One region of the Dyella sp. genome, then DNA from elsewhere that is predicted to be linked to it. Evidence: riboswitches for the same ligand, from Rfam matches in the RefSeq annotation. Region 1 holds a riboswitch; each other region holds the start of a gene.
The links. Region 1 has a riboswitch for cobalamin ahead of cobO (cob(I)yrinic acid a,c-diamide adenosyltransferase). Riboswitches for the same ligand answer to the same signal wherever they lie in the genome.
Positions count from the first base shown of each region.

Region 2: another riboswitch for cobalamin. It lies ahead of V7M64_RS04585 (ribonucleoside-diphosphate reductase subunit alpha); the one in region 1 lies ahead of cobO (cob(I)yrinic acid a,c-diamide adenosyltransferase).
Region 3: another riboswitch for cobalamin. It lies ahead of V7M64_RS09245 (TonB-dependent receptor); the one in region 1 lies ahead of cobO (cob(I)yrinic acid a,c-diamide adenosyltransferase).

Region 1 covers NZ_DAIOEU010000048.1:32,605-35,879, reverse strand. Annotated here, with positions in the region: gene V7M64_RS16915 (TonB-dependent receptor) at 1-1,344, opposite strand, end outside; cobalamin riboswitch at 1,619-1,834, shown strand; gene cobO (cob(I)yrinic acid a,c-diamide adenosyltransferase) at 1,958-2,560, shown strand; gene V7M64_RS16905 (cobyrinate a,c-diamide synthase) at 2,563-3,275, shown strand, end outside.
Region 2 covers NZ_DAIOEU010000006.1:29,911-33,185, forward strand. Annotated here, with positions in the region: gene V7M64_RS04585 (ribonucleoside-diphosphate reductase subunit alpha) at 1-1,986, opposite strand, end outside; cobalamin riboswitch at 2,184-2,388, opposite strand; gene V7M64_RS04590 (hypothetical protein) at 2,494-2,790, opposite strand; gene V7M64_RS04595 (peptidase C13) at 2,898-3,275, opposite strand, start outside.
Region 3 covers NZ_DAIOEU010000016.1:25,694-28,968, reverse strand. Annotated here, with positions in the region: gene V7M64_RS09250 (hypothetical protein) at 1-745, opposite strand, end outside; cobalamin riboswitch at 889-1,112, shown strand; gene V7M64_RS09245 (TonB-dependent receptor) at 1,249-3,147, shown strand.

The DNA of each region.
Region 1 (3,275 bases):
GCCTACGTAATAGGAAGCTGGGTCGCCCGCTTTAATTTCGTAGGTATTGCGCTGGTATTCGCCACCGAACGCCACCGTGACCGGATTGGGCAGCCAGCCGAGGTTGAAGTCCTTGGCGATGTCCACGTCCACCAATTGCTGCGCGGTGGAGACGATGCCGTCGAAGAAGGTGGTCGGCGTGTAGCCGACGTCGTGCAGGAAGGCGTAATTGGCAGTGTGGATGGTATCGAGCGATACGCGGTTGCCGCCGTAGTTGGCGCTTACATCCCAGCGCCAGCCACCGCTGGTGGTGCCGCGCAGGCCGGCGACGAATTGCTGATCGGTGCTGCGCGATTCCAGCAGCGGCTGGTAGCCGTCCGGATAGAGCGCATTGAGTTGCGCCTTGATCGAAGCAGGGTAGCCGAACGCATTGCGGTACAGCTCATCCGAAATGCCGTTGCGGAAGTGGTAGCTGCCGAAGGCGTAGAACTGGATGTTGTGGGTGATGTCGTATTGCGAGTTGAAGAACAGGTTGTGCTCGCTGACGGTGGGATCACCGAACACCTGCTTCTCGCCCAGCTGCGGATAGCGGATGTCGGCACCGCCATGATTGGTCGGGTCCTGGTGTCCGTCATCCAGGGTAAAGCGCAGCCAGCCCTTGTCGCCGTTCAACGGGATACCGAAATTGACCGAACCTTGCCACTGCTTGCCGCCACCGCGCTGGTAACGGCCACCGTCCAGTTCGACCGAGCCGCCTTGCGCGCCATGCTTCAGGATGATGTTGATCACGCCCGCGATGGCATCGGAGCCGTACTGCGCGGACGCGCCATCGCGCAGCACTTCGATATGGTCGATCGCCGACAACGGAATGGTGTTGAGATCCACCGGCGCCGAACCGCGGCCGATGGTGCCGTCCACGTTCACCATCGAACCGCTGTGCCAGCGCTTGCCGTCGACCAGCACCAGCACTTCGTCCGGCGCGAGGCCGCGCAAAGTGGCGGGGCGCTGCGAATCGGTCGCATCGGTGGCGGCAGGGCGGGGGAAGTTCAGCGATGGGATCAGCCGCGCCAGCGCCGTGGAAAGCTCGGTGGTGCCGGTGCCTTGCAAGGCCGAAGCCGGCACTACGTCGATCGGCGACAGCGAACTGCTGTCGGTGCGGTTCTGCGCGCGCGTGCCGGTGACGATCACGGCTTGCAGGTTTTTCGGGTTGCCGGCGGAAGATGCGCTGGCTTGCGTGGTGTCCTGCGCCGCCGCCGCGGAGGCCAACGCAAACAGGATGGAAGCAGCAAGCAGCAGGGTCGCGTTCTTGGCAGAGCCATTCTGCTGAGACCTGGCCTGATATGGCCGGTTGTTGTCATTAGTCATTGCGGATGATTCCCCTAAGCATGGTCGTTGCTGCGAAGCAGCAAATTGCAGGTTAATGACAAGGTTGCCGAGCAGCAACCGATCATTGGGCGTCTAAAAGTCCAAATGGAAATATCCATCCCGGACGTGCATTTATCCGTATCTCGACGGCCGTTCTCCCAGGCCAAGCATCGTTACGGCATCGTGTAGACGGCGTATAGCGAGCCTTCAACGCGTGAGCCGCATCTCAGCCATGCGCCCCCCAGCCTCCCTATGCACGCCGGGTGCCCCGCTCTAAGATGCTGCGGCCTGAGGTGACTGCCGGGCCTTGCCGGCAGTTGAAACGGGAATCCGGTGCGCTGCCTGCGCGGCCATGCCGGAGCTGCCCCCGCAACGGTAGGCGAGCAACGCGATTCGCATATAGCCACTGTGCTTGCACGGGAAGGCGCGGATCGGAAGGGTGTCCCTTCGCTCGCAAGCCCGGAGACCGGCCACAGGTTGAAACCGTACAGGCGGAGGGCCATGTCGGGCCGCTGCGTCAGTACCGGTACCGTCGTCTTCCTCCTTATTAATGATGCTTGGCCGTGCGCCAGGAGTGGAGGAAGTCATGAGCGATCAATCACCACGCGACACGATGACGCCGGAAGAGCGCTATCGCGAACGCATGCAGCGCAAGAAAGAACTGGTCGATCGCAAGATCGCGCGCGCCACCATCGATCGCGGCGTGCTGGTGGTGAACACCGGCAACGGCAAGGGCAAGAGTTCGTCCGGTTTCGGCATGCTGGCGCGCTCGCTGGGGCATGGCTTCAAGTGCGGCGTGGTGCAGTTCATCAAGGGCACCTTTTCAACCGGCGAGGAAGCATTCTTTCGCCACTTCGCCGGCGACCAGCTCGACTACCACGTGATGGGCGAAGGCTTTACCTGGGAAACACAGGACAAGGCGCGCGACATCGCCGCAGCACAAGCGGCGTGGAAGATCGCCGCGGACATGCTGGCCGACCCCGCGTACGACTTCGTGCTGCTGGATGAACTCAACATCGCCTTGGTGAAACAATACGTGCAGCTCGAGCAGGTACTTGAAGCAGTAACCGCACGCCCGCCGCGGCAACATGTGGTTATCACCGGGCGCGGCGCGCCAGACGGCTTGATCGCGGTAGCCGATACAGTGACCGAGATGCGCGTGGTCAAACACGCCTTCGACGCAGGCATCAAGGCGCAGCAAGGCATCGAACTGTGAGCGTGCGCCATTGCCCGGCCTTGCTGGTTTCCGCACCTGCCTCGGGGCAGGGCAAAACCTCGGTCACTTCCGCGCTCGCGCGCTGGCATGCGCAACAAGGCCGGCGTGTGCGCGTGTTCAAGACCGGGCCGGATTTTCTCGATCCGATGGTGCTGGCGCGGGCTGCGGGCACGCCGGCCTATCAACTCGATCTATGGATGTGCGGCGAAGCGGACGTGCGCAGGCGCCTGTTCGATGCTGCGGCCGATGCCGACCTGATCCTGGTGGAAGGCGTGATGGGCCTGTTCGATGGCGCCCCTAGCAGTGCCGATCTTGCCCAGCAATTGGGCTTGCCGGTGCTGGCGGTGATCGACGGCTCGGCGATGGCGCAAACCTTCGGCGCGCTCGCTTGCGGCCTGGCGACGTATCGCGAAGGGCTGTCCATGTATGGTGTTGCGGCCAATCGCATCGGCAGCGCCTATCATGCGCAATTGTTGCGAGACAGCCTGCCATCCTCGTTGCATTGGTTGGGTGCGTTGCCGCGCGAGGAGCAACTCGCACTGCCCGAGCGTCATCTTGGCTTGATTGCTGCCACTGAACTGGCGGATATCGATGCGCGACTGGATGCCCTGGCTGCTGCATGGGCCCAGCATGCGGCAACTGCCTTGCCGCCGCCCGTGACCTTCGAAGCAGCCGGCGCGGAAAGCATTCCGCCGCTGCTGCAAGGCACGCGCAT
Region 2 (3,275 bases), on a different contig from region 1:
GCCGGCGATGGAGGCGATGGTCGCCGTCGGTGCGATCGCGATCAGCAGCGAGTTGCGCAGGCCCTTGGCCTTGATCGCTTCGCGCAGCGCATCCCAGCGCGCCACGTCGTGCACCTTGGCATGGGGCCAATAATCGAACTGCAGTTCGCCATTCGCCGCGCGGGTTTCCGCAAAGCCGGGATGCGCGCCGTGTTGTTCGGCCAGCGCGTTCGATTGCGCCAATGCGTTGTAGTAGATCTCTTCGGCGATGCGCGTGGACAGTTCCAGCGCTTCGGCCGAATCTACGGCCAAGCGCAGCTTGAAGAACACGTCCTGCAGGCCCATCACGCCCAGGCCAACCGGGCGCCACTTGCGGTTGGCGGTGGCGGCGGTGTCGATGGGGTAGAAGTTCAGGTCGATCACGCGATCCAGCTGGCGCACCGCCGTGCGCACCGTGGCAGCAAGCTTGGCGAAGTCGAACGAGCCATCGACTACATGGCGGGACAGATTGATCGAGCCCAGGTTGCACACCGCCGTTTCGCCGGCGCTGGTGACTTCCAGGATCTCGGTGCACAGATTCGACAGATGGATGACGTTTTCCGCTTTGGCCGTCTGGTTGCTGGTGGCGTTGCTGCGATCCTTGAAGGTCATCCAGCCGTTGCCGGTCTGCGCCAGCGTGCGCAGCATGCGTGCATAAAGTTCGCGTGCCTTCACCGTCTTTACCGCCAGACCTTCGGCTTCGGCCTTGTGATAGGCGCGCTCGAAGGTTTCGCCCCAGCTGTCGACGAAATGCGGCACGATCTTTGGATCGAACAGCGACCAGTTGCCGTCGTGTTCGACGCGGCGCATGAATTCGTCGGGAATCCAGTTGGCGAGATTGAGGTTGTGCGTGCGGCGCGCTTCGTCGCCGGTGTTGTCGCGCAGTTCGAGGAATTCCTCGATATCGGCGTGCCACGGTTCCAGGTACACGCAGGCCGCGCCTTTGCGCTTGCCGCCCTGGTTCACCGCGGCGACCGAGGCATCCAGCGTTTTCAGCCATGGCACCAGACCGTTGGAATGGCCGTTGGTGCCCTTGATCAGCGAACCGCGCGAACGTACGCGCGAATAGGCCAGGCCGATGCCGCCGGCGAATTTGCTGAGCTTGGCGACGTCGCCGTACTTCTCGTAGATCGATTCCAGCGAATCCAGCGGCGAGTCGAGCAGGAAGCAGGAGCTGAGCTGCTCGTGCGCCGTGCCGGCATTGAACAATGTCGGCGAGCTGGCGATGTATTCCAGCGACGAAAGCAGGCGGTACAGCTCCAGCGTTTCGCCAATCTCGTTGCCGCCGAGTGCGCAGGCGATGCGCATGAAGAAATACTGCGGCGTCTCCACCACTTTGCGCAGTTGCGGATGGCGCAACAAGTAGCGGTCGTACACCGTGCGCAGGCCGAAGTATTCGAAGCGGCGCGAGGCCAGCGGATCGATCGCATCGTTGAGCTTGCGTGCGTTTTCGGTCACGAAATCACGCAGCCGCGCATTGACGATGCCCAGTTCGGCACCGCGTGCGACGGATTGCGAAAAGCTCTGGATTTCCTGCCCGCTCACTTCCTTGTCGATAAAGGCGCTGAGCAGGCGCGCGGCGAGCTGGCCGTATTCCGGTTCCTCGGCGGTGAGCGCGGCGGCGGTACGGATGGAAAGCTGATCCAGTTCCTGCGTGGTGGCGCCGTCATACAAGCCGCCGATGGTCTTCAGCGCCACGCGCAGCGGATCGACCGCATGCAAGCCTTCGGCGCTGCGCGTGACCGCGCGGACGATCTTGTTGACGTCGACCACTTCCTGCCGGCCGCTGCGCTTGGTGACGCGCATCTGGCCCGGGTTGTGCGGAGGAGTCAGGGTGAAAGGTGCTTCGGCGGTAGCGGACATCGTTCCAGCAATGGCAGTGGCCGGCGCGTGGGCATCGGCGGAGAAAACGGCAGGTTCGGCGCGGTCGGCAGTGCGCTCGCGCGATTCGGTATCGATAGGTTGCATGTCGGACGCTCCGGGCTGCGGAATCGGTCCGGCCGGCGAGAGCCGGTTCGTGCGGACAGATTCCTTGGACTCAACCGCCTGCTCCCGCGCGCAGGGCTGAGGTGGCGGTACCGCGGTCGTGCTCGCTCGACACAGGCAATGACATCCGCGTCGCGCGACACACCTCTCCCACGGAGGCCGTCACCAGCGGCATGGCGCTCCGGCCAGACCGTGTCGGCAGGTCTTCGGACTTGCGGATGTGGATCTCGCGATCCGCCTACTCGCCCCGCTTCCCAGCCCTGCAGGCCAGTGCGACTGGGCTTTGGTCTCCGCCTACCGCTGCGGGGCAGTTCCGGACTTGCACCGGATTCCCGAGCCACCTCGAAATCGTTCGAAGCGGCAACCGACGGAGCACAACATATCGGGGTCGCCGTTGCCGGTCAACCCAATAATTTGTGGATAAGCCGGTGGATAACCAGACGGACTCCAACCGCCATGCGGCCTGTGGCCCGGTTGAAAATTTTTTCGCTACGGCACGATGGCGACAACGATCCCCAGCCACATCAGCACCAGCCCCGCGGCGAAGCTGCGGCGCGCGGGCGCGATCCGTTCGACGGTGTCATCGGCCACCGGCGTGGTGGCGATCCAGATCGTCGCGCCCAACGCCATGAAACTGAAGAAGGCCAGGCACACCACCACGATGTCACGCGCATTCCAGGGCGTAGGTTCGTGGACGCCCCAATAACCGAGAAAGGCCATGCCCATCGCCGACATGGTGGCAGAGGCGGAGCAGAGACCGACGACCGAACCGGTGGGTGCGCGCATGCCGCCGACTCCATGGAAAGATTGGGCGGATCGTAGCGCAAGGCGTGGTGTGCGCCCGCACTGCGCCGATCACGAAGCCGGGCAAGTCTCCATTGGTTCGTGCGCGCTCACAGACTTACATCGATCTCGATCGGGTAATCGACCGAATCGGACAATTTGGGCGGTATGGGAAATGTCCACGCCGAAAACTGGCCGGCGAGGCATTTCGCGACGGCTGTCGGCGCGCGCACATCCACGTGCAGCGGATGTCCGTCGGGCGAAATATCCGCAACCAGCGTAAAGGGCGACTTGTCCGCCGGCGCGTTGCTCGCCAGGCAGGCTTTCAGTGCGTCGGTCATCGGGTTGCCGGTCTTGGCCCAGAATTGTTTTTGATAGGCCGGGCCGGTGGGGCCGGCTTCCACCATCTTTGCGCGCTGCACGCGCGTGGTGAAGGTGTCCGTCGAGGGCGGCTGTGCGCCGGCAAGCAGCGCGAGCACGAGGGCTGT
Region 3 (3,275 bases), on a different contig from region 1:
CCGTGTTCTTGTCGATAATAGGTTTGCTCAATACCACTTCGCCCGTCGGCCCAGCCTCCCCAAGGACGGTATATGCAGAGGTTTTTTCTTCGCCGGGCTCGGGAGAAACCTCAAGGAAGATTCGCTGCGGGTTGTCTCTCAGCTGTTGCATGCCGTCGAGCGAGGTAGCCAGCCCGGTCTTTATCCTGGCCCGTACGTCCGGACGAGTGATCCCTTCCCCGAACAACTTCTTCATTGCCGTCATTGTCTTGCCAGTCCACGTTGACGGGCTGTCCATCAGGTTATAGGCCCTCCATGTGTTTTTGATGGTTTCATCCAGGACCCTGCTGACCCTTTTTTCCACAGCGGGAACCGACGACAGGTCGACAATCCTTCCGGCATTTTTTCCGGATTGAATATCGCTTGAACTGGTTACTCCATATCGGGCTTTACTGGCAGGGCCTTGCGTACTGTTTTCGTATCCGCCATCGACCCCTGCCAGGCTGCATATGCCCGGAAAGAAGCTACAGGTGAGGCCTTTTCCTTCAATCAGGTTTTGCAGGACGCCAAAGGGCGTCCTATCCCACACCTCACGGAATATGGATCGAGGCTTTCGGCCGGCGCCCGCAAACGGGTTATTGGTCGGCTGGACGAAATCACCCGACAGATCGGTTTGCGACGTTATCGCCGGAGTACTCGCGGCGGCATCTTCTGCCGCCGAAGAGTGATACGCATGAGACGTTGGGTTAATAGTCGGGCTGTCCATTGTCTTATCCTCGCTTCGTCGGCCCAATAACTACATCGCCGCGCTTGCAAAAAGGCGTTATCTGCTTATCGGCCCCTTTTCGCGCTCGAACCGGACAGTGCGGGACAAGATGCATAAATTGCCCGGACCGCGTTCCATCGGCTACAGTGGCGCCCGTTCCAGGTGTCCCCACGGCGAAAGCAAAAGGGATGAAACGGGAAGCCGGTGCGCTGTTTGCGCAGCAAGTCCGGCACTGCCCCCGCAACGGTAAGCGAGTCATTGCAGCGATAAGGCGCCACTGTGCGTAAGCATGGGAAGGCATTGCTGACGGCATGTGCAAACATGCCACTCGCAAGTCCGGAGACCGGCCCGGAACAGGTTCTGGCATTCGCGGTGGGCGAGGCACGGAGTTCGCGCTGCGGCGTTCTGCGCCTGGTCGCCTTCCGTTCCCTTTTTGCTCCGCCCGATGCCGGCTCGCTGACGACTTGCGCCGCGCGGGGACGCGCGGCAGGGGAACATCCATCGTGTTGAAGAAACATGCGCTTGCAGCCGCCTTGCTGCTGTCACTGGCCGCGCAGGCCGCTTACGCTCAATCAAACGACGGCCAGGACGGCTCGCTGACGCCGGTGATCGTGACTGCCACGCGCACCGCCATCACCGCCAACGAGGCGCTGTCCTCAGTCACCGTGATCACGCGCGAAGACATCGAGCGCCTGCAGCCGGTATCGGTGGTCGACCTGCTGACTGGCCTGCCCGGTGTGTCGATCGCGCAAACCGGCGGTATCGGCGGGCAATCCTCGCTGTATCTGCGCGGCACCAATGCCACGCATGTGCTGGTGCTGATTGACGGCGTGCGCATCGGCTCGGTCAGCATCGGCCTGCCAGCGCTGGAGCAGATTCCGGTGCAGGCGATCGATCGCATCGAGATCGTGCGCGGCCCGCGCGCCAGCCTGTACGGCTCGGATGCGATCGGTGGCGTGATTCAGATTTTCACCCGGCACGGTCAGCCGAACGGCGACATTTCGCCGTCGGTAAGCGTTACCGGCGGCAGCCATGGTTACGTAAATGGCCAGGCCGGCGTTTCCGGCGGCGATGCGCGTCTGTGGTACAACGCGAGCCTCGGCGGCACCTACACCGGCGGCATTCCCAATTGCCGCATGGGCGCGGCGGAACGCGGCATTGCCTGCTACGTGGACGATCCGCGCAACGACGCCTATCGCAACTGGAACGGCTTCGCCAACATCGGCTATCGCTGGGACAACGGCACGGAGCTCGCCTTCGACTGGCTGCGCAGCAAGAGCAACGCGGAATTCGCCGGCAGCCCGTACAGCGGCAATGACAGCCTGGAAGAGCAGTACGTGGCCGGCGCGCGCCTGAGTTTCACGCCACTGCCGATGTGGAAAGTCACGCTCGACGCCGGACAAAGCCGCGACGATCTCGCCAGCTACTACCAGGGCACTTATTTCAGCCAGTACTACCCGCGCATGGCCACCGGTTATTTCAATTCACGCCGCAACCAGGCGTCGTGGCAGAACGACATCACGCTGGCGACCGACCAATTGCTCACCGTGGGCGTGGATTACCAGCAGGAACACGTCGCCAGCGACACGGCTTTCCAACAAACCACCCGCGGCGATACCGGCACTTTTGCGCAATACCAGGGCAGCTTCGGCCATAACGAAGTGCAGCTCGCCGCGCGCCACGATCACAACGATCAATTCGGCAATCACAACACGGGCTCGGCGGCGTGGGGCTATCACTTCGAAAACGGACCGGTGCTGTCGGTGAGCTACGGCAGCGCGTTCCACGCGCCCACGTTTGATGACCTGTACTTTCCGCCCCTCGGCGGCTTTCCGACGGCCAATCCGGATTTGCGGCCGGAAACCTCGCGCAGCGCGGAAATCGGCCTGACACAGCAGTTGCAGCACTGGAACTGGGGCGTCAACGCCTACCAGACCACCATCGACAACCTGATCGTGCTGGACCAGAACTACGTACCGCAAAACCTGAGCCGCGCACGCATCCGTGGCGTGGAAGGCCAATTCGGCTTCAACCTGGACGACTGGCGCGTGCAGAGCTATCTCACGCTGATGCAGCCGAAGAACAACGACGGCGGCGCCAACAACGGCAACCTGCTGCAGCGCCGTGCGCAACGCACCGCACGAGTCGACGTCGATCGCAGGCTGGGCCGGTTCAACCTGGGCGCGACGTTCTTTGCCTCCAGCAAGCGCTACGACGACATCGCCAATACCGAACGCATGGGCGGCTATGCCACCACCGACCTGCGAGCAAGCTACAGCTTCGCCCCGGATTGGCAGGTGGAAGCCAAGCTGGCGAATGTGTTCGATCACAGCTATGAGACGGTCTACTACTACAACGAGTTGGGTCGCACCTGGTACTTGACGGTGCGCTACGGCCTGTAAGGCAGCAGATGCCAAGCAGGCTGGGGTGCCAATCCCGGCATCCACGCGAATGCTGGGATTGCATCCCTGCCTGCTGGCCCATCCTGGCTCCGACCTTGCCTCTCAGGAGAGGGAAAATCAACGCCATG